2 regions of the Pseudoduganella sp. HUAS MS19 genome follow, and region 2 is predicted to be linked to the other one. Evidence: predicted binding sites of a transcription regulator. Region 2 holds the regulator's gene; the other holds the start of a gene.
What was found. Region 2 encodes FNR, which switches genes on or off when oxygen is low (the NO sensors DNR and NnrR bind a similar motif). Its sites were predicted from a motif close to TTGATNNNNATCAA; they were not measured.
Positions count from the first base shown of each region.

Region 1: the regulator FNR is predicted to act here: its motif matches at 6,137-6,150, upstream of paaX (phenylacetic acid degradation operon negative regulatory protein PaaX).

Region 1 covers NZ_CM132133.1:5,874,621-5,885,971, reverse strand. Annotated here, with positions in the region: gene ACWBU6_RS26925 (type 1 glutamine amidotransferase domain-containing protein) at 1-346, shown strand, start outside; gene ACWBU6_RS26920 (DUF4241 domain-containing protein) at 359-940, shown strand; gene ACWBU6_RS26915 (hypothetical protein) at 986-1,543, shown strand; gene ACWBU6_RS26910 (hypothetical protein) at 1,683-1,859, shown strand; gene ACWBU6_RS26905 (DUF2145 domain-containing protein) at 1,860-2,639, opposite strand; gene ACWBU6_RS26900 (hypothetical protein) at 2,643-3,041, opposite strand; gene ACWBU6_RS26895 (helix-turn-helix domain-containing protein) at 3,173-3,904, shown strand; gene ACWBU6_RS26890 (M14 family metallopeptidase) at 3,908-5,035, opposite strand; gene paaX (phenylacetic acid degradation operon negative regulatory protein PaaX) at 5,187-6,113, opposite strand; gene paaA (1,2-phenylacetyl-CoA epoxidase subunit PaaA) at 6,237-7,226, shown strand; gene paaB (1,2-phenylacetyl-CoA epoxidase subunit PaaB) at 7,238-7,522, shown strand; gene paaC (1,2-phenylacetyl-CoA epoxidase subunit PaaC) at 7,533-8,285, shown strand; gene paaD (1,2-phenylacetyl-CoA epoxidase subunit PaaD) at 8,285-8,923, shown strand; gene paaE (1,2-phenylacetyl-CoA epoxidase subunit PaaE) at 8,928-10,004, shown strand; gene paaG (2-(1,2-epoxy-1,2-dihydrophenyl)acetyl-CoA isomerase PaaG) at 10,096-10,887, shown strand; gene paaH (3-hydroxyacyl-CoA dehydrogenase PaaH) at 10,890-11,351, shown strand, end outside.
Region 2 covers NZ_CM132133.1:3,356,892-3,368,242, forward strand. Annotated here, with positions in the region: gene ACWBU6_RS15330 (hypothetical protein) at 1-19, shown strand, start outside; gene ACWBU6_RS15335 (flavodoxin family protein) at 71-1,141, opposite strand; gene ACWBU6_RS15340 (DUF3079 domain-containing protein) at 1,275-1,481, shown strand; gene ACWBU6_RS15345 (Hsp20/alpha crystallin family protein) at 1,621-2,067, shown strand; gene ACWBU6_RS15350 (ATP-binding protein) at 2,064-4,001, opposite strand; gene ACWBU6_RS15355 (hypothetical protein) at 4,103-4,780, shown strand; gene ACWBU6_RS15360 (TraR/DksA C4-type zinc finger protein) at 4,873-5,133, opposite strand; gene ACWBU6_RS15365 (sensor histidine kinase) at 5,308-6,798, shown strand; gene ACWBU6_RS15370 (response regulator) at 6,795-7,208, shown strand; gene ACWBU6_RS15375 (ATP-binding response regulator) at 7,205-8,308, shown strand; gene ACWBU6_RS15380 (response regulator) at 8,301-8,936, shown strand; gene fnr (fumarate/nitrate reduction transcriptional regulator Fnr) at 9,038-9,811, shown strand; gene ACWBU6_RS15390 (carboxymuconolactone decarboxylase family protein) at 9,879-10,250, opposite strand; gene ACWBU6_RS15395 (MerR family transcriptional regulator) at 10,204-10,656, opposite strand; gene ACWBU6_RS15400 (bacteriohemerythrin) at 10,702-11,088, opposite strand; gene ACWBU6_RS15405 (cyanophycin metabolism-associated DUF1854 family protein) at 11,161-11,351, opposite strand, start outside.

The sequences.
Region 1 (11,351 bases), 2.5 Mb from region 2:
CCTGGTCTGCCATGGCCCGATCGCACTGCTGTCTGCCATGCCGGATGCCAAAGGCTTCACCATGAAGCTGGCGCAAGGCGCCACGCCAACCCAGCCGAAATGGATCTACTCCGGCTACAAGGTCACCGTCTTCACCAATGATGAAGAGGAAGCATCCAAGGGCCAGCTGGGCGGCGGAGAGATGAAGTTCTACCCGCAGACTGCGCTGCAAAAGGCTGGCCTGCAATTCTCCAAGGCCGCCAACTGGCAGGGCAATATGGTGACCGACCGTGAACTCATCACCGGACAGAATCCCGCTTCGGCCCCGCTGGTGGGCAAGGAATTGCTGGCACGTCTTCAAAAGTAATATGATGGGCGCATGAGCTATGCGCCCAATCCCGAAGGACTGCGCTCCGCGTTTGCTGCGGAGCGCTTCACGTTTGAAGAGACAACCATTCAATTCTCGCTGGCCGAAGCCGGCCAACTGGCCATCTGCTCCGGCAAGGTCGCTGCCGGCGATGCCAAGGCCGAAAGTGCGCCGCAGCCATTCACGCAATGCGTGCCGAACGGGGTATATCCCGTCACGCTGGCCATGGCCAGATTGGAAAACGGCGACGAACGTATTGCATATGCCCGTGTACAGCTTGGCGGCGTGCCGGTCGCCCATTGGTACCCGGCGCTGACCGCCGCGCAGGACGCGCGCACGCTCAAGCCGGGCGACGTCTTCGGCTACAGCCTGGAGTCGGGAACAGCCTGCTTCATGGACCCCCAGGACGGTCCGGAAAATGCCGTCACTTTTCCCGCCGGCGGCGAAAGCGGCCCTTACGCTTCCTACTTCGGTTACAGCGCCGATGGCCGCGTCGTCAGCCTGGTAACGGACTTCGCTGTGGTTCCCAACATACACGACGCACCGCCGTCGGGCCGCAGTTGGTGGAAACGCTTACTGTTCTTCTGGAAGTGACAATCTGCCAGAATTGAAGGCACTCCTGCCGGGTAAGATGGCGGTATGGATAATCTGTCAACCAATGAACGCGTCTTATGGAGCGGCGCCCCGCGACAGGGCCTGGTGCTGCGCGCTTCCGATTTGCTGATGATTCCATTCAGCCTGTTGTGGGGCGGCTTTGCGCTGTTCTGGGAGTATTCCGTCTTCAGCTCCAATGCGCCGCTCTTGTTCCGCCTGTGGGGCATTCCCTTTGTGCTGGTTGGCCTGTACATGATTGCCGGCCGCTTCGCGGTCGAAGCCTGGCAACGTGCCTATATCGACTATACGGTGACCAATGAGCGCATCGTCATCCGCTCGGGCATATTCAAGCGCCGCATGAAAACCCTGGACTTGCGCGCCTTGGGCGAATTCTCACTGACCGAAAACAGCAAGGGCGAAGGCACGATCGCGTTCGGCGTTTCTCCGGCGGGGAATATGTTCAGCGGGCTCGCCTCTTGGCCAGGCGTTGAAGAGCTTCCGCGTTTCGACACCATCGCCGAAGCGCGCAAGGTCTACGAGATCATTTGCAAAGCGCATTCCGTGGCTCACCACACGCGGCCATTCGGGCAGCGCCTGGGTTAAGGAGCAAAGCGCAAGCCAGCGGGGAAACGAATACCTTCCTGTTCGCGTCCAGAAAGGCCCATGTTCGGCGCAGTTCACAGCACAGGCTTTGCGCGGGCTCGAAACTGGCAACTTCCCGGACCCGCGCCTAACATGAAGCATGACCAGCAAACGCCAGATTGAGCGCCTGCCTGCGCTGCATTTCGAGCCCGAGGCGCCATCCATTGTCCCGCCGCATATGCGCGCTCCCGGCCAGCCCGGGTACCCGCAGGCACGCGAACTGGAACGGCTGCGCCGCCAGCACGTCACGCGCGTGCGTAAGCTCAGCCGTAAATAGTCACAGTTCGATCACGCGTGCGCCGCGGTCGTAGCTGCGCACGAATTGCTCGATCTCATCCACAGTAATGGTGTCGAAGTGGCCGCGGATGCGCGGGCCGGTCGGATGATCGTCGAAGGCGACGTTGGCGCGGAACAGGCGCGCGCCGACGCGCGAACCGAGGCCGATGTCGATGCCCGACGGACGAAAGCCCGCATCATTCAGCCATTTCTGTGCCTCGGCGCGGGTTTCCACCTTGCCCGGCGCGGCACTGGCGGCGGCCAGCGTCTCGAGCACCCACTGGTTGGAGTTCTGGTAGCGTGTCGACCAGGCATAAGACAGCATGCTGTACTTCGGTTCGTGCAGGCGCATGGGTGTGCGCGATGCCAGCACCTGTTCCAGTCGTTCCTGCACCTCCGGCGAAGGCAGGATCAGTTGCGATTTGTACTGATACAGGCCGCTAAGGAAGAAGTTGCCCAGGCCGTCGTTGTACAACGCGGAGTTCGCAGTGCCGCAATCGTTCAGCAGCTGCACCACCACCCAGCGGCCTGCCGGATGATCGCGCCACGCCAGGCCGACGTGCGAATAGCGCAGGCCGTACTTCGACAGGTCCTGTCCGGCGCGGGCGATGATCGCAACCTGCGCACCGCTGTCATCGAGTTTGCGCATGCTGCGCTGGGCCAGGTCCAGCGAGCGTTGCACTTCGTCCACCGACAGCGGCTTGTGTTCGCAGTGCTGGCCAGCATGGGCCGTACCGGCCATCGCGCAGGCCAACGAAACTGAAAGGAGCAGGCGCTTCATGGCTTAGCTCACGCGGCTATGGTGCAGCAGGGCCTTGCCCAACTCGTTCGGGATGAAGGCAATCACCTTGCCCGATACTACCAACGCGTGGCCGGCCGACATGGCCACGGCGCTGACTGCGGTGCCGGTAGCCACCGAGACGCCTTCCAGCGCCTTGCCGCTGAATTCGACGGTGGCCTTGCTGCCGTCGCCCACGGCCTTCAGCACGACCACCACGCCTTCGCCGATCACCTCGACCGATTCGACCACCAGCGAACCGCCGGCAAACACGGTCAGCACGGAACCCGCCACCACGACAGCGGACAAGCCGCCAACGCCCTTGCTCAAAGCTTGCGAACCATCCGCCGCCTGGCTGCTGGCGCAAGCGACAGCGAGCAGGGCGGCGATCAGGGTGCGTTTCATTTTTTGCTCCACAGGTTAAAGGAGCGGCCATCTTGCTGCCGCGGCGGCGGCCGGGCAATCGTCGTGCGCACTGTAGCGTCGGCTCATGCTGGTGGTATCATATTCCGATACTTATTGTGGGAATTTCAAGCATGTCCAACGTCATCCGCCTGGTCGACGCGCTCAAGCGCCAGCTCAAGGCACGCGGCATCACCTATGCAGTCCTCGGACAGAAGATCGGCCTCTCCGAGCCCAGCATCAAGCGCATGTTCGCAGCCCGCAATTTCACCCTCGACCGGCTGGAGCAGGTCCTGGCGGTGCTGGAGATGGATTTCGCCGAACTGGCGCAAGCCAGCGCCGACACGCCGCAACTGATCTCGCAGCTCACCTATGCGCAGGAAAAGGAAATCATCAGCGACACCAAGCTGCTGGTGGTGGCGGTGCTGGCGCTGAACCAGGTGCCGATTGAAGAAGTGGTGGCCAACTACAAGATCAGCGCCGCCGAAGCGACGGCCTGCCTGCTAAGACTGGACAAGATCGGCTTCCTGATGCTCAAGCCGAACAACAAGGTCAAGCTGCTGGTGTCGCGCACCTTCAGCTGGCTGCCGAATGGGCCGATCCAGGGTTTCTTCCGCGACGAAGCATACAGCGATTATTTCGACAGCCGGTTCGACGGCCATCATGAGGTGCAGCGGCTGGTGAGCGTGATGCTGTCGCAGCAATCGACGCGTCTCTTGCTGGACCGTTTGAAGCAGGTGGCAGACGAATTCTCGCTGCAGCACCAGGATGATGCGCGGCTGCCGTGGGAACAGCGCCGCGCCGTGACCATCATGCTGGCAGCGCGCCCGTGGATACCGAAGGCATTCAGGGCGCTGCTGCGCTAAAGCTTAAAAACGGCGCAGGGAGCGCAGCACCGGCTGCAGCACGTCCGCACCCAGTTTGGCGGAACGGGCGCCGTTCCAGCCCACCAGTTCGTCCGGATCGTTGGCGTTGTCCTTGAACGGCAGTTCCAGGGTCAGCGACAGGCAGCCGAACAGGTGGGTGATGTGCGGGGAACCCATGGTCAGCACTTCCGGCGTGTAAGGCGAATCGGGGTAGCCAAACTCGGACTGGAAGTCCGGCGATGCCAGCTTGAAGTCGGCGATGAACTTGTCCTGCGCCGCCTTCTGCTCCCTGGTGAAATTCGGCAGGGCGTCGCTGCCGGCCACAAAGACGTAAGGCAGGCCTTCGTCGCCATGCACGTCCAGGAACAGGTCGCAGCCGATTTCCTTCATCTTTTCCTTGACCAGGAACACTTCAGGCGAACGCTCCATGGTCGGCTCGTTCCACTCGCGGTTCAGGTTCGCGCCGGCGGCGTTGGTACGCAGGTTGCCGCGTACGGAGCCGTCCGGGTTCATGTTCGGCACGATGTAGAAGCAGGCGTCCTGCAGGCACTGGCGGGCATACGGGTTGGACGCATCGAGCAGGGCTTCGACCATGCCTTCCACGAACCATTCAGCCATGGTTTCGCCAGGGTGCTGGCGCGCGATAACCCACACCTTTTTCTCGGCCTGCTGGTCGCCGATGACCAGCAGGTTCATGTCGCGGCCTTCCACGGTGCTGCCCAGGTCGACCAGCTCGGCCAGCGGATGCAATTGCGCGGAATCGAGCAGGGACAGGTGGCGTTCCCACGAATACGGCTCGAAGTAAGCGTAGTAGACGGAATCGTGCTCCGGCGCGTGCTCGATGGTCATCACTTCGCCATCGAAGGAAGTCGGGACGCGGAACCAGTTGTCGCGGTCGTAGGAAGCGACAGCGTTATAGCCCTTCCAGCCCTCGGCATAGGCAGCTTTGCCAGCGTTCAGGAAACGGATGGACAGCGGCACGGCCTGCGCGCCCTGAACACGGAAATAGAACCACTGGATGATGTCCGCGTGGGAATCCTTGCGGATATTGACGTCGATATCGCCAGCGGAGGTAACGCTGACCACATCGATGGCGCCAGCATCGAACTGGCTGCTGATCTTGATAGACATTGTGTGTCCTGTCGGAAAAATAAAGCGCGGCGCGCGAAGCCCGACATGATACACCAGCCCCTACGGCCGCGCCCGTGTCAACCTTGGGGTCAGACCCTTTGCTTGCCATTTATGGCAAGCAAAGGGTCTGACCCCAAGGTTGACACGGGCTCTACTGCAGGCTGCCGAAGCGGTGGTGGAAGCTGGTTTCGGGTTGCGGGGCGCTGGGGTCTTCGCGGCGCAGGGCGGTGAAGATGTGATGCTCGGCGGGGGCGCTGAGCTGGCGGTAGAGCTGGCTGGCCAGTTCGTAGGCGCGGGCGCCGGGCCAGGGTTCGGGCAGCAGTTCGATCGGCAACTGCGGGTCGTGCAGCTGCACGCGGCGGTAGGCGTGGATCAGCAGGGTGCGCAGCACGAAGGCTTGCTCGGGATCGATCCCGTTTGCGTCAGCCAGCAGGGCGGGCAATACGCTGAAGGTGGCAACGAACTTCTCGTAGCCGGCCGCCACTTCGCTGAGATCCCACCCTTCCGCCACCATCTCGCCCAGCGGCCGCGCGCGCAGGCCGGGCACTTCGCTGGCCTGCACTACATACACCTTCTGCAGCAGGCCTAGGCGCGACAGCAGCGCTTCCAGCGCCTCGGCATCGCCGGCGGGATGACCGGCAATGCCGGGGGCGATCACGCTGTAACCTTCCCACAACAGCTCCTTGCGCAACTGGCCGCGTGCGGGGGCGTCGAGGCCGTCGGTGGCCAGGACCAGGGTCCACCGGCCGTTCCAGTGCACGTTCAGCGGGGCGTAAATGCGGCGGAAGGCGCGGCTGAAGCGGCGCATGGCATCGGGCGTGATGGCGTAGCTGCTGCGGCGGCCGTCGCGCTGGGCGCCGAGCCACCCTTCTTGCGCCAGGCGGAATACGGCGGTGCGCAGCAGGCGGTCGTTGACGCCGAAGGGGGCCAGCAGTTCGATCAGGCTGCCGGTCCAGACCATGCCGCCGTGCGGGACGATGGCGTCGCCGAAGATGGTCATCACCAGCGATTTCGAGCGTGGCGGGTCGCTGGCCAGGAATGCTTCGATCCAGCCATTGATTTTCTGGTTTTTTTGCATAGAACCGATTTTATACACTGTCATTGATCTGGATACAGAATTTTTAAATGACACACAAAATTCGTTTGCAAAGCAGTTTTTGTATCGTATTATGAAGCTATCCCGAACAAGGAGGCCCTCCTTATGTACGCACAAATGGTGGAAACCGGCCTGAAAAAGGTCCAGGCCGCAGAAGATATGGACGCGCAGGAGCGCGCATTCCAGGCGCGCATCGACGCCGGCGTCAAGATCGAGCCGAAGGATTGGATGCCGGAGGCTTACCGCAAGACCCTGATCCGCCAGATTTCCCAGCACGCCCACTCCGAAATCGTTGGTCAGTTGCCCGAAGGTAACTGGGTGACCCGTGCGCCGACCCTGAAACGCAAGTCCATCCTGCTGGCCAAGATCCAGGACGAGGCCGGCCATGGCCTCTACTTGTACAGCGCCGCCGAAACCCTGGGCGTCTCGCGCGACGAATTGCTAGCGGCCCTGCACAGCGGCAAAGCCAAGTATTCCTCCATCTTTAACTACCCGACCCTGAGCTGGGCGGACATGGGCGCCATCGGCTGGCTGGTGGATGGCTCGGCCATCATTAACCAGATCCCGCTGTGCCGCTGCTCTTACGGCCCGTATTCGCGCGCCATGATCCGCGTCTGCAAGGAGGAGTCTTTCCACGCGCGCCAGGGCTACGACATCATGATGTCGCTGGCCAAGGGCACGCCGGAGCAGAAGGCGATGGCGCAGGATGCGTTGAACCGCTGGTGGTGGCCTTCGCTGATGATGTTTGGTCCTTCCGACGCCGCTTCCGTCAACAGCGCCCAATCGGCGCAGTGGCGCATCAAGCTGTTCTCCAACGATGAACTGCGCCAGCGCATGGTCGACCAGACCGTGCCCCAGGCCGAATTCCTGGGCCTGACCATTCCCGACCCGGACCTGAAATGGAACGAGGAGCGCGGCTCTTACGACTTCGGAGAAATCGATTGGGAGGAATTCCACCAGGTCTTGAAGGGCAATGGCCCTTGCAACCGCGAGCGCCTGCGCACCCGCGTCAAAGCTTATGAAGACGGCGCCTGGTTCCGCGACGCGCTGGTTGCCTACGCCGACAAACACAATAAGGATCGGGCCGCGGCCTGAGAGGAGACAAGATGAGCAAAGAATGGCCACTGTGGGAAGTCTTCATTCGCAGCCAGCACGGCCTGGCGCACAAGCATGTGGGGAGCCTGCACGCTCCGGATGCGGAGATGGCAATCAACAATGCGCGCGACGTCTATACGCGCCGCAATGAAGGCGTGAGCATATGGGTGGTGCGCGCCGCCGATATCGTTGCCAGCGCGCCGGCCGACAAGGGGCCGTTGTTCGAGCCTTCCAACAGCAAGGTGTATCGCCACCCGACCTTCTTCCCGATGCCGGAAGAAGTGAAGAACCTGTAAGGCGAACTCCATGGATAACAAGGTCAATTACCTGCTGCGCCTGGGCGATAATGCCATGGTGCTGAGCCAGCGGCTGTGCGAGTTGTGCGGCAAGGGGCCGGCGCTGGAAGAGGATATGGCACTGTCCAACGTGTCGCTCGACCTGCTGGGCCAGACCCGCCTGTGGTACAGCTATGCCGCCGAACTGGAGGGCGCCGGCCGCGACGAGGACAAGCTGGCTTACCTGCGCGACGCGCACGACTACAAGAACGTGCTGCTGGTCGAGCAGCCGAACGGGAACTATGCGCACACCCTGGTGCGGCAGTTCTTCTTCGATACCTGGCACTACTTCCTGATCGGCGCGCTGACCCGCTCGTCCGATCAGCGCATCGCGGAAATCGCCGAGAAGTCGCTGAAGGAGGTCACTTACCACCTGCGCCGCAGCGGCGACCTGGTAGTGCGCCTGGGCGACGGCACCGATGCTTCGCACCAGTTCACGCAGACTGCGGTCGATGAACTCTGGATGTACACCGGCGAAGTATTCAATTACGACGCCATCGATGAGGCCATGGTGGCCGAAGGTGTTGCGCCGCCGGCCGCCATGCTGCGCGAACAGTGGCTGTCGCATGTCTCGGACATCCTCGGCGAGGCGACGCTGGCCATGCCGCCGGCCGATGCCTGGATGCAGAAGGGCGGCAAGCAGGGACGCCACACCGAGCACCTGGGTTACCTGCTGGCCGAGATGCAGTTCCTGCAGCGGGCTTACCCCGGTTCGGAGTGGTGATGGACGCGCCGCAGCGCAGTCTTCAGCCGGGAGTAGCCCCGGCAGGCCAGGGCGCCGCCGCAACGCCGCTCGATGCCGCGCGGGTTTGGGCGCTGCTGGAACAGGTTTCCGACCCTGAGATCCCGGTAATTTCCGTGGTGGACCTGGGCATCGTGCGCGATGTGCAGGTTACCGGCTCTTCGTCGTGCGCTGTCACGATCACGCCGACATACTCCGGCTGCCCGGCCATGCAGGTGATCGCCGAAGCGGTGCAAGGTGCGCTGAAAGACGCCGGCATCGGGCAGGTCGACATCATCACCCGCCTTTCACCGGCCTGGACGACCGACTGGATGAGCGATTCCGGCAAAGCCAAGCTGAAAGGCTACGGCATCGCGCCGCCGGCGCAGAAGGTGGTCGACATCAGCGGCCTTCGCGCAAATGCGCCGCGCCGCATCGATGCGGTGCAGCCGGCAACGGGTTCGCCCGAGGCCCTGCGCGCCGGCGTCGCGCGCGGTGCCGTGCCTGCGCCGAAAGTGATCTGCCCGCACTGCGGCTCCAACCACACCGAAATCACCAGCCAGTTCGGCTCGACGCCCTGCAAAGCCCTGTACAAGTGCCTCGATTGCCGCGAGCCGTTCGACTACTTCAAGTGCCACTGACACCATGAGCAAATTCTATCCACTGTCCGTCGCCAAGGTGCAGCAGGAAACCCGCGACTGCATCGCCGTCACTTTCGCCGTGCCTACCGAACTGCAGGACAGCTTCAAGTACCAGCAAGGCCAGCACCTGACCCTGCGCACGAGCATCAATAACGAAGACGTGCGCCGCTCGTACTCGATCTGCTCCGCCGTGCAGGACGGCGCCTTGCGCGTGGCGATCAAGCGCACGCCGGGCGGGACGTTCTCCACCTGGGCCAATGAGTCGCTGAAGGCCGGCGCCACCATCGAGGTGATGCCGCCAATGGGCCACTTCAACGTGCCGCTCGACGCCGCGCAATGCAGGAACTACCTGGCTTTCGCCGCCGGCAGCGGCATTACGCCTATCCTGTCGATCATCAAGACTACGCTGTTGACGGAGCCGACCAGCCGTTTCACCCTGTTCTACGGGAACCGCGCTTCCTCGTCGGTGATCTTCAAGACGGAGCTGATGGAGCTGAAGGATGCTTACCTCGAGCGCCTGAACATCGTCTACGTGATGTCGCGCGAACAGCAGGACATTGAGCTGTTCAATGGCCGTATCACGAAGGAAAAGACCGAGCAATTCCTGCAGCACTGGATCGATATCAAGGACTACGACACTGCCTTCATCTGCGGTCCGGAAGACATGATGCTTGGCGTTTCCGCCGCCTTGCAGGAGGCTGGCATGCCGAAGTCGGACATCAAGATCGAACTGTTTGCCGCCAGCATTCCAAAGCACCAGCATAAGCCCCGCGTGCAGGCTGACGCGACGCCGCACCTCACCGAAGTCACCGTGATCATGGACGGCAGCGCCGCCAGCTTTACCATGGAAAAGGACAAGGAGTCGATCCTGGATGCCGGCCTGCGCGCGGGGCTGGACATGCGCTATTCCTGCAAAGGGGGCGTATGCTCTACCTGCCGCTGCAAGATGGTGGACGGCAAGGTGGACATGGACGTCAACTACGCGCTGGAAGACTACGAGATTGCGCGCGGCTTCGTATTGAGCTGCCAGGCATTTCCGGTCACTGATAAAGTGGTTATCGATTTCGACCAGGCGGAATAAAACCGGCACTTGGCCTGCGACCGCCGCGTAGCAGTGTCCGACCCTGCGGGTCAGACACTGATTTACCGGTTTTAAAGAGAGGAGACAAGAATTGAGCTACGAGAACATCAAATTTGAAATCGAAGCGGGCGTCGCCACACTGACCCTGAACCGTCCCGACAAGCTGAACAGCTTCACCCAGGCCATGCACCTGGAAGTGCGCGAAGCCCTGTCCCAGCTGCGCGCCGACAAATCCGTGCGCGTACTGGTGCTGACCGGCGCCGGCCGCGGCTTCTGCGCCGGCCAGGACCTGGGCGACCGCGCTGTCGCCCCAGGCGGCGCCGCCGTCGACCTCGGCGAATCCGTCGAGAAATTCTACGCCCCGTTGGTGCTGGCGCTGCGCGAACTGCCCATGCCCGTCATCTGCGCCGTAAATGGCGTCGCAGCCGGCGCCGGCGCCAATCTGGCCTTGGCCTGCGACATCGTGCTGGCGGCGAAATCCGCCAGCTTTATCGAAGCCTTCTGCAAGCTTGGCCTGATCCCGGACACCGGCGGCACCTGGCACCTGCCACGCCTGATCGGCCATGCCCGCGCAACCGGTCTCACCATGCTGGGTGAAAAGCTGTCCGCCGAACGCGCCGAGCAATGGGGCCTGATCTGGAAGGCGGTTCCGGACGAAGAACTGATGAACGAAACCATGGCCATGGCCCGGCACTTCGCCGCCGCCCCGACCAAGGGGCTGGCCTTTACCAAGCACGCACTGCAAGCGAGCTATGGCAACACCCTGGCCGATCAATTGAAACTGGAAGGCGAAATGATGCGCGAGCTTGGCTACAGCCATGACTACCGCGAAGGCGTGGATGCCTTCATCAACAAGCGCGCTCCAAACTTCAAGGGGGAATAAGCATGGCGGCTCTGGCGAAAGACAGCGTCGTTGCCGTGATCGGCAGCGGGGCAATGGGTTCCGGCATAGCGCAGGTCGCAGCGGCCTCCGGCTATACGGTCAAACTGTTCGACACCCGTGCCGAAGCGGTTGAGAGGGCGATTGCCGACATCGGCAAGGTGTATGGCAAGCTGGTTGAAAAGGGCAAGATGTCCGGCGCCGATGCGGATGCAGCGCGCAGCCGCCTGCATGGCGTAGCCGGCCTGGCCGACGTTGCCGATGCCAGGCTGGTAGTGGAAGCCATCGTCGAAAACCTGGACGTCAAGCGCAGCCTGTTCGCCGACCTGGAAGGTATTGTCGCCGACGACGCCATTCTCGCCACCAACACCTCCTCGATTTCGGTGACCGCCATTGCCGCCAAGCTGCGCAAGCCGCAACGCGTGGCCGGCATGCACTTCTTCAACCCTGTGCCGCTGATGGCGCTG
Region 2 (11,351 bases):
TACTACGGCTGCGCAGTAAGGGCAGTGCCATGGGGCCGGCAATCCGGGGGGAGACGCCGGCCTTTTCCGTTTACTTGGGACGCGGCGACTGCAAGCCCCTGTCGGGGCGGGCGATGCTGCCCGAACGCAGCAGGCGCACTGTATGCCCAACCGCGCGCGCAACGTTGCGGACTTCCTCCTGGAATGCCGCGTCCTTGTCCAAGGCGTCGTGACTGCTTGCATACGGTTCGTAATAGCCAAGATAGCGCTCAAGCCGGGCCTGCGAGCCGGCATCGATCAATTGCATCCAATCGAGCCAATCGGATAGATTGCGGCGCAGGCTTTCGGCGCCGGCGACGTCGCCGTGTACCACCAGGCCATAGGCGCGTCCGGCCAGATGTTTCGGGTAAGGCCAGCCTGCCAGTTCCAGTGCCTTGGCCTCTTCAGGCTTTTTGCCGTGGGTGCTGGTCGGGTCCGGATTGCCGCCGTCTGCGCACACCAGGCGGTCGATCATCAGCTTCAGGACGGACGGTGCCTGGTACCAGTAGACTGGTGTCAGGATAATGATGCCGTGCGCCGCGACCCATTGTTCATAGATCTCGTTCATCCAGTCGTTCACCTGCCCGAGGCTATGATTGGGGTAGCAGCTGCAGGGCCAATGGCAGAGCGGCATGGCGGTGGATACGCAGCCTTTGCAAGGATGGATGCGCACTTCGAATTCCGAGGTGAGGCGGCTCAGGTCAAGGATGTCGCTGGCGATGCCATCGGCGGACAAGGTGGCCTCGGCCAGTTTCAGCATGCGCCAGGTCTTTGACATTTCGCCGGGACAGCTGCCGTCATTCCGTGCCGCACCGCATATCAACAGCACTTTCGACGGCGTTGCAGGGTCTTTCTGGCGCTGTTCGGCAGCTTGCAGGCGCGCGGCTGCCGCTTTCCACTCAAGCGACAGCTGATAGGCCGGGTCGGCGTAACCCGGCCCGGCTGGTTCGGTCAGGGGCGCTTTGCGGCTGCCGCTGAAGTTTTGCCAGGCGACCTCCTCCAGCTTCGACAATTCGCCGCGCAGCGTATCGAACGTGGAGTCGGCAAAATTGCGCATGAAGCGTAGCCGGAACTCGCTGCGCTCCAGCTTGGCGGGGGCCTGGCCTTTGCGGACCTCGGTCATTTTTCCCTCCTGTCCAGGAGACGTTGACACGGTCGGGTCGGAGCGTCGGTTCGGCAGCGAACGGACCGGACAGGGCGGCAGAACTTGACCTGGATTAAGGATGAGACGGGGACAGGAGGGCTACGATGGCAGCATGGCAAAGAGGTTCCCAATCGTCCCCTTGCACCCGGAGCGGGTGTGCTGGGGATGCGATAAATACTGTCCTGCTGACAGCCTGGCGTGCGGCAATGGCTCAGAGCGGACCCAGCATCCAGCGGAGTTGTTCGGCCCGGACTGGAGGGAGTGGGAATCGCCGCTGCTGGCGCCCCAACCGGGCGCCAATGTGAAGAAGACCGCGTGAGGCGCGGCTCATGCAAGCAGTCGCGTGCTGCAGGTCGATAGATTGAGCATAAAAACGACGCCACATCCGATTGTCAGATTCTGTGGCAAGCCGGCTGGTCTGGGACTAACATATTGTCGCACCGAGAAAGGAGGAAATCATGGCTAATCTGAGGCGTTACGATCCATTCACGGACCTGGCCCGTTTCGATCCCTTCCGCAATTTCGAAGACCTGTTCCGTGACTTCCGGTTGGCGAACATCACGCGCGAAGGCGAGGGGCAGCAGCCGATCCGTATCGATGTGCACGAAGATGAAGTGTCCTACACGGTTCGGGCTGACGTCCCCGGAGTAAATAAGGACGACATCAAGGTCGACATTTCCGGCAACCGCGTCACGATCGCTGCGGAAACCAAGCGGGTCGCAGAGGAAAAGCAGGGCGGCACTGTCGTCCGGAGCGAACGCTATTTCGGCGAGCAGTATCGCAGCTTCACCCTCGAGCACGATATCGATGACAGCAAGGCGACCGCGAAGTGCGAGGGCGGCGTACTCGAGCTGACCTTGCCGAAGAAGGCGAAGCAGGGCAGCCGCAAGCTGGAAATCCACTAAACCCTGACCGGCAAGGTCAGGATGAAACTGGTGCCCTCTCCGAGGGCACTTTTTACGTCGATTCGCCCGCCAAGCAAACCATACACGATGTTGTAGACGATGTTGAGGCCCAGGCCGGAGCCACCGCGGCCCAGTTTGGTGGTAAAGAATGGATCGTAAATTTTGCCCATGTTCTCAGGTGCGATGCCAATGCCGTTGTCGCGCACCGCGATCGCTACCGCATCGCCGCCGATGGTTTCGGCGGTAATCACGATCTCGCCGCTGTCGATCCCTTCAAAGGCGTGGATCAGCCCATTGTTGACCAGGTTGATGAGCACCTGGCCGAACGGTCCCGGGTAGCTGGCCATCAAGATCCCATGCGGAATGGTGTGGCTGACGCGCACGCCCGATTTCTTGAATGTCGGCATCAGCACCAACAGGATTTCGGATACCAGCTCGTCGAGCTGGAATTCACGGCTCTGGGAGGTCGCGCGGTCGACCGCAACTTGCTTGAAGCTGGCGACCAGGTCTACCGCGCGGCGCAGGTTGCGCAGCACAATCTGGTTGCCATTGTTGACGTCGCCAAGATAGGCGTTGAGGGCGGAACGCTTGACGCCGCCTTCCACCGCGGCGGCGAAGGCCGTGGTCTGGTCCAGCAGCGTGCTGACTGCCAGCAGGCTGTTGCCGATCGGAGTGTTCAGTTCGTGCGCCACACCGGCGACCAGCGAACCGAGGGCTGCCAGCTTTTCGCTGCGCACCAGCTCCTCCTGGGCGCGCTGCAAGGTGCCCAGCGAGTCGGCCAGCTCGCGGTTGGTGTCGGCAATCTGGCGCGTGCGCACATTGACCAGGTCTTCCAGTTCCAGCTCGCTGCGTTTGCGCTCCGTGATGTCGGTGGAAACCCCGCCCAGCGCCCAGATGTGGCCGAATTCGTCAATCAGGGGGAACTTCTCGGAAATGTAAGTGCGTGGGCCGCCTACTGTGCCGCCGGAGGTTTCTTCGTGGCTCGAAGCGCGGCCGCTGGCCAGCACGGCGCGGTCGGCCTGGCGGATCGCCTGCGCCATGTCGCGGCTGAACAGGACCTCGTCGGTATTCCCGAGCGGCTCGGGCGAACCGGGCGGCAGCAGCATGCGGAAGCTGTGGTTGACCATCAGGTAGCGGCCATCAAGATCTTTCACATAGATCACGGCCGACGATTTTTCGACAATGTTGGTGAGCAGCGCCTGGCTGCGGCGCAGTGCCGCGTCGCGCGCTGCGATCGTGGCCAGCATGGCGTTGAAGGCGCTGGCCAGGCGGCCAACCTCATCCCGGCTGGTGACGGGCGAGCGCAGGTCGAAGCGCTGTTCGCGTGTGACGCGGTCAGCCACGGCGGACAGCGCCAGCAGGGGTTGCGTGACGAGGCGGCGTGAGCCCCAGGCGTACAGGATGCCGCCAAACGACAGCGTGAGCAGCACTACGCCGAGCACCAGGCCGTACTGGCGCAGGCGCTCCAGCACCGACGGCAGGTGGTAGTCGGTCCCCAGGTAGCCCACCAGCTCACGCTCGAAGCGGATGGGGGACAGCACTGACAATGCGTAGCCATCGAAGCGCTGGCCCTTTCGTTCCAGTTCCGGCGACCATTCGCACGCAGCCGCGGGAGAGCGGCCGAACCGGGCGAAGACACGATGGTCGGCAGTAAACAGGCAGGCCTGGGAGAGTTCGGCGCTGCTGCGCAGCGCTTCGAGCTTGCGGGCGGCGCTGCTGCGGTCGCCGAAGTTGAGCTCGGCATTGAAGTTCAGCGCGAACAGTTCGCTGCGCAAGGTCAGGTCCTGCACGATCCGCGGGCGGGCGACCAGCAACTCGTAGCCGGCCAGGGCGACCAGTGCCGCCAGCATTGCCGCAACCGTCGTCAGGACCGACACCAGCAAGAGCTTGCGCTGGAGTTCGAGATCGCGGAAGAAGCCCTGGAAGCTTTTCATCTGGGTGTGGCCCATTTGCACCGGAGTAACTATCTTAGCTCAAGCGCCGCGGGCGCTACAAGCATGCGACATTGCGATGTAATTATTGCTATGTTTGGCGTATGACAGAACAGCAAGCAGGCAGCGAAGGCGGGCAGCCGCCACCCGAACCGGCACAATCGCCGCCGCCGCAGCAGCAGGCGGGGGCGCAGCCGCACGCGCGCGCCGAGGCGGCCCCGCGCGCAAGGCTGCCCGAATGGCAAGGCCCCGTGTTCTGGATGGCATGTGGCGCATTGCTGGCGGGTCTGGCGGCAGGCGCTGTCGTGCTGGCGCAGCGGGTAGGCATCGAACGGGACTTGATGGCAGTCGCCACGACGCTGCCGGCCCATGCAGCCAAGGCTGGCGTGCCGCCCGCCACCGAGGCTGGGCCTAAGCCGGACCGCACTGCGCCTGAGCGCGAGAGCGCAGACACGGCCGGTCCAGCCGCGCTGTCGGGCGCGTCCGGCGAACAGCCTGCCATATCGGGCAGCGCCGCTAGTCCCGAGGCGAAGCCGGCGATGCGCCACCGCACGCGCAGCGCTTCGCCCGTGGTGGCGCAGCATGGCAGCAACAAGGTGGCGCCGCGCAAGAGGACCGGCGCACGCCGCAAGGCCATCGCCGATACCGGGAAGTATTCGGAAGTATTCAAGCGCTGCCCACCGCCTGGGCAGGCCGGTGCGGTAGAGTGCCGCCGCCACATCTGCAACGGCGCCGAAAGCGAAGGCCCGGCGTGCCGGCCATACCGGGGCAAGCTGCGCTAAGGGGCTGTTTCAGGGTGGACGTGGCGCAGTTGCGGTTCCTTGTCCTGCAGGCTGCGGCGCGGCGCCTGGCAGCGGCCATTGCGAGACGGGCCCTAAGCGACTGGGAGTGAGATGAATGAGCGCTGCCGTTCGGCCAGTTCCTGGCAGGCCAGGCAAGCGGCGGCAGCGGGTTGGGCCTGCATGCGCCCTGCGGAAATCGCCGCGCCGCAGCGCAGGCACTTGCCAAAGGTCCCATCCTGCAAACGCCCGAGGGCGGCATCGATCGCCGCCACTTCGGCGGAATCGCGGCCAGCCAGCACCTCGCGCCGCTGGCGCAGGACGGCAGTCCAACGGTCAATTTCTTCAGGTAGCATGGCCGGTCTCCACTTTTGGGCCACTTTAACGGGCATCTTCTGCCGCGTCACCAGTACCACTTGACCTAGGTCAAGTTTGAGCAAGTTATTCCGGGGCGGGTACATTTGGCCCCTTGCCGCATTGAACGCTACAATCATAGGATGACAGGATTTGACGACCGACAGGACCCGGCCTTGACACATTCAACGATTGCGGAACGCAGCCTGCAATGGCTGCTGGCATCGGCGACCGACGCGATGCTGATCATCGACAGGGCCGGCCAGCTGCTGCTGGTCAACCCCGCGCTGGAAAGCCTGTTCGGCTACGGCCCGGGCGAGCTGCAGGGCAAGTCGCTGGAAACGCTGATACCGGAACGCTTTCGTCACGGCCATGTTGGCCTGCGCGGCAGTTACTTCGAGCGCCCGCATCCGCGCGCCATGGGCGCCGGTTTCGAACTGTTCGCAACGCGCAAGGACGGCACCGAGTTCCCGGTCGAAGTAAGCTTGTCGCCGCTGCAGGACAACGATGTGCAGCCGATGGTGATGGCGACCATCCACGACATCAGCGCCCGCAAGAAGGCCGAACACGCGCTGCAGGAAAGCGAGGCGCGCATGCGCGCCATCTTTGAAACCGCCGTGGATGCCATCATTACGATCGACGAGCACGGCATCATCGAGCGCGTCAACCCGGCCGCCGAGCGCATGTTCGGCTACCCGGAATCGGAGGTCCTGGGCCGCAATGTCAAGATACTGATGCCGGCGCCGCACCGGGAAGCGCATGACGGCTACCTGCATCACTACATGACGACCGGCGAGAAGCGCATTATCGGCAAGGGCCGTGAAGTGCAGGGCTTGCGCCGCGACGGCAGCATCTTCCCGATGGATCTGGCGGTCACCGAAATGTGGCTGGGCGGCCGGCGCATGTTCACTGGCCTGGTACGCGACATCACGGAGCGCAAGCACGCCGAAGAAAAGGCGCAGCAGCTGCTGCAGGAGCTGACCAGCGCCAACGAAGAACTGACCAACTTTGCCTACGTCGTGTCGCATGACCTGAAAGCCCCGCTGCGCGGCATCGGCTCGCTGGCCGACTGGCTGGCGCACGACTACGCCGACAAGTTCAATGAAGAGGGCAAGGAGCACATGCGGCTGCTGATCAACCGGGTGCACCGTATGGGCGCCCTGATCGACGGCATCCTGCAATACTCGCGCGTTGGCCGCATCAAGGAAGCCGTGGTGCCGGTGCAGCTTGAACAACTGGTGGCGGAAGTAGTCGACCTGCTGGCCGTGCCGGCGCATATCAAGGTCAGCGTCATGCCGGGCATGCCTGCCGTGACAGGCGAGCCGACCCGCATCCAGCAGCTGTTCCACAACCTGGTGTCGAATGCAGTGAAGTACATGGACAAGCCGCAGGGCGAGATTGAAGTGGGCTGGGCCGACGAAGGCGGCCAATGGCGTTTCCATGTCCGTGACAACGGCCCCGGCATCGCCGAGCGGCATTTTGAACGGATTTTCCAGTTGTTCCAGACGCTGGCCCCGCGCGACCGCGTTGAAAGCACCGGCGTCGGCCTGGCGCTGGTGAAAAAGATCGTAGAGATGTACCAGGGCAGGGTGTGGCTGGAGTCCGAGCTGGGCAAGGGCACCACCTTCTATTTCACCTTGCCAAAGAAAAGAAAGAGCAAAGCATGAACAATACGAGCAAGCCCATCCTGCTGGTGGAAGACGACCAGGTCGACGTCATGACCATTTTGCGCGCACTGAAGGAGGTCCACGTCGGCAACCGGGTAGTGGCAATGGAAAATGGCGAGGCCGCGCTGGAGTACCTGCGCGAGCCCGGCAGTGAACAGCCTTGCATCATCCTGCTGGACCTGAACATGCCGATCATGAACGGCATCGAGTTCCTGCAGAACGTCAAGCAGGACCCGCTGCTGCGCCGCATACCGGTCATCGTCCTCACCACATCGGAGGAACAGCAGGACAAGATGCGCAGCTTCGACCTGGGCGTGGCGGGCTACATGACCAAGCCGGTCGACTACCGCCAGTTCGTCGAGGTTGTGCGCTCGATTAACCTGTACTGGACCATCAGCGAGCTGCCATGAGCACGGTAAGGGTCCTTATCGTCGAAGACGATATCGTCGACCGTATCGCCTGCCGCCGTGCTTTCGCGCAGGCGCCGGGCTTCAGCTGTGAACTGCTGGAAGCGGAAAGCGGGCAGGAAGGGCTGGACATCGCCTTGCGCGAAGCGCCCGACTGCATCCTGCTCGACTATCACCTGCCGGACCTGACCGGGCTCGAATTCCTGGCCCGTCTTGCGGCCGACCGGGGCGAGCCGCAGCCGAACATCCCGGTGATGATGCTGACCGGCGCCGACAGCGCCACCGTTGCGGCCGAGGCCATGCGCCGCGGTGCACGCGATTACCTGGTGAAGGACAGCGATGGCCGCTACCTCGATTTCCTGGCCGGAGCCATTGACCGGCTGTTGCGCGAACAGCGCCTGATCGACGAGAAGCAGCAGGCCGAACGTGTGTTGCGCCAGTCGCAGAAGGAACTGCGCGAATTGGCCGCCTACCAGGAAAAACTGAAAGAGCACGAGCGCACCCGGATCGCGCAGGAGATCCATGATGAGCTCGGCGGCCTGCTGACCGGCATCAAGGCCTACATCTCGGTCGCCATCGAGCGCGGTGGTGAGCAAGCGGACCCGCTGCTCAAGGATGCGGCCAAGCTGGCGCAGGATGCGATCGAAACCGTGCGCCGCGTGATCACCGACTTGCGGCCTAGCGTCCTGGATCAGTTGGGCATCTGGCCGGCACTCGAATGGTACGCGGAGCAGGTGGCCCAGCGCAGCGGCCTGCAATGCACCTGCAGTATCGCGCCCGAAGCGCAGGCGCTGGAGCTGGATGCCGAGCGCAGCACGATGTTGTTCCGGGTCGCGCAGGAAGCGCTGACCAATGTGGTGCGCCATGCCGAAGCCAGCGAGGCGCGCGTGATCGTGGACACCGACGGCGCGAACGTGGTGCTGCGCGTGGAAGACAACGGCAAGGGCATCGAAAGCGCCGGGCTGTCGGACCGCGAATCCTGGGGCCTGTTCGGCATGCATGAACGAACGCGCCGCTTCGCCGGCGAATTGACTATCAGCGGCAAGGCCGGGCAGGGCACCACCTTGCAGCTGCGCCTGCCTTTGGAGGACAAGAATGGGTGACAAGATCACCGTTTTGCTGGTCGACGACCATGCGATTGCGCGCAACGGCGTGCGCCTGATGCTGGGCACTGCGGCCGACATCAGCGTGGAGGGCGAGGCGGGGACTGCGGTGGAAGCCATGCAACGCGTGGGGGAACGCAGTTTCGACGTGGCGCTGGTCGACATCAAGATGCCGGGCAAGAACGGGCTGGACCTGCTCAAGACCCTGCGCAGCGAATGCCCGCGCATGGCGGTGCTGGTGCTGAGCACCTATTCGGAAGAGATTTATGCGGTGCGGGCGCTGAAATCCGGGGCCTCGGGCTACCTGACCAAGGATGCACCGACTTCGACACTGATCGAGGCGGTGCGCAAGGCCGCCTCGGGCGGCAAGCATGTCAGCCCGGCCTTGCTTGAAAAGTTGGCAACACTGGTTGGTGGCGGCCCCAGCGGCGACCACGAAGAGCTGTCCAACCGCGAGCTGGAAGTATTCAAACTGATCGCCCAGGGCGAGTCGTTGGTGCGGATAGGGGAAAAACTGCACCTCAGTCCTAACACCGTGACAACCTATCGCAGCCGCATCCTCGAGAAGATGGGCATGTCCAGCAATGCCGAGCTGACCCGCTACGCCCTCGAGCATGGCCTGATCTGAATCGCTGTAGGGGAACCACTACAGCAACTACACAGGATGCTTGATACCGGGAAATGATGCCGGGCGCGATACTGCTTCCATCGAAAACAAGGAGCAGCTAAATGAGCCCGGTCATCCCAATCACCCCTGCAAACGCCGCCAAATCCTGCGCACCTGTCGCAGCAAAATGCTCGCTGTGCAGTTTCAACCGCCTTTGCTTGCCTCAGGGCCTGGCCGATGACGATGTGGCCCGCCTTGACCAGATCATCTCGCGCCGCCGCCGCGTGAACCGCGACGAGCCGCTGTACAAGACCGGCGACAGCTTCCACAGCCTGTATGCCGTGCGCTTCGGCCACTTCAAGACCGTGCAGGTAAACCAGCGCGGCGAACAGACGATCGGCGGCTTCCACATGGCCGGCGACCTGCTGGGGATGGAAGCCATCGGCAATGGCCAGCACTCCTGCAATGCCGTGGCACTGGAAGACAGCGAAGTCTGTGAGATCCCTTTCAACCGGCTGCAAGAGCTGGTGATGCAGATCCCCGGCCTGCTGCAGCAGTTCCACCGCACCATGAGCCGCGAGATCCAGCGCGAGCAGTCGGTGATGCTGTTCCTGAGCCATATGCGCGCCGAGCAGCGCCTGGCAATGTTCCTGCTGAACCTGGCCGGCCGCTACGCCCAGCGCGGCTACTCGTCGACCAGCTTCCAGCTGCGCATGTCGCGTGAAGACATCGGCGGCTACCTCGGCCTGACCGTGGAAAGCGTGAGCCGCCAGTTGGCCCGGCTGCGCCAGGACGGCTCGATCGTCCTGCAAAACCGCGACTTGCGCATCACCGACCGCTCCAAACTCGAGGCCATGTCTTCAGGCGGCATGGCGCAGGAGCTCGCGGTGGCTTAAGCCACGCACCGTTTTTCTCACCTGTAGGGGGTGTATGGGGCAGCTCTCGCTGCCCCTTTTTTCTTGTTTATTGCGCGAAGACTTCTTTGGCGGCCAGCAGCCCGTTAAGGGCGGCGGGGAAGCCGGCATAGACTGCCATTTGCATGATGGTCTCCACAATCTCGTCCCGGCTTACGCCGACGTTGAGGGCGGCGTGGATGTGCACTTTGAGCTGAGGTGTGGCGTTGCCCATGGCGGTCAGGGCCGCCACCACGGCGATCTCGCGCGATCTCAGATCCAGGCCGGGGCGCGAATAGATGTCCCCAAAGGGGAATTCGATCAGGTAGCGGGCAAAGTCCGGGGCGATATCTTCCAGGCTCTGCACGACACGCTCGCCGGCCTGGCCGTCGACTTCACGCAGTTTTGCGAGCCCGCGTTCGTAGCGGTTTTCCATGTTCATCAGCGTTTCCTCCATCGGTGGTGGTTGGATTCGACGCCAGGGACTGCTCCAGCGAGCGGTAATACGCGATCTTGGCCTGCAGCGATGCAGCGGATTGCCGCATCGCCTCGATTTCGGCAAGAACGTCCTGCATGTGCTCCTCCAGCAGCCGGCGCCGTGCCGGCACCGTCGAGTCCCCGGCGCCGCGAAGCTTGGCGAACGATTGCATTTTGCCGATTGGCATATGGGTCGTTCGCAAGCGCAGCAGGAATTCGATCCAGGCAAGGTCCGATGCCAGGTAGCGCCGCTGGCCACCCGCCGCCCGATTGACCGGGGCTATCAGCCCGATTCGCTCGTAGTAGCGGAGGGTATGTGCCGTGAGGCCGGTGCGCTTGGATACTTCGTCTATGCTCAGGTGCGATTCCATGGGGGGATCGTAAAAGTTTGAGTGCACTCGAAGTCAAGCACTTTATTACGCCAGCTTCGATGCCGCAACTGCCAGCGCGAGATCCATGGTGTTGATGTGGGCCGCAAGCCAGTCCGGCAAGGTGCGGATGATGCCGCGTGCGGTGGCTTCCTCGTTGTCCTTCAGCAGGCGCAGGACGCGCGCAACCTTCTCGAGCAAGTTGCCGTGGGCGGCGCGGTGTGCCTGGGCGGCGGGATAGGCGATACGCTCCATCAGCCGGTTTTCCTCGCGCAGGTGCTCGAGGATTTCGGCGGCCAGGTCGCGGCAGGCCGTGTCGAAGGCGGGGCGCGGCAGGGCAGCCATCGCCTCCAGCATGTCGAAAACGATGCGGTGCGACTGGTCGAGAACAGGGATGCCGAGCGCGAGGTCGGGGCCGAAGACAATGGAATCCATGCGGTGCTCCAATAGTGTCGAACCGCAATTGTGCCGCCCGGAAACAGGACGGCACATGATCCATGTCAATTTTTACAGGAAGCGGTCCAGGATCTTCTTGCTGTGCTTATCCAGCGCAAACTGGTCGCGGATCAGGAAGTGGATGCCGTGGCTGTCGGACACCAGCAGCGACACGCTGCCGATGCGCCTGATGTCTTCCTCGCCGCGCAGCACGAAGCTGGTTGCGCCGCGGTCGGTGTCGACGGTCCAGGTGGAAGGGCAGG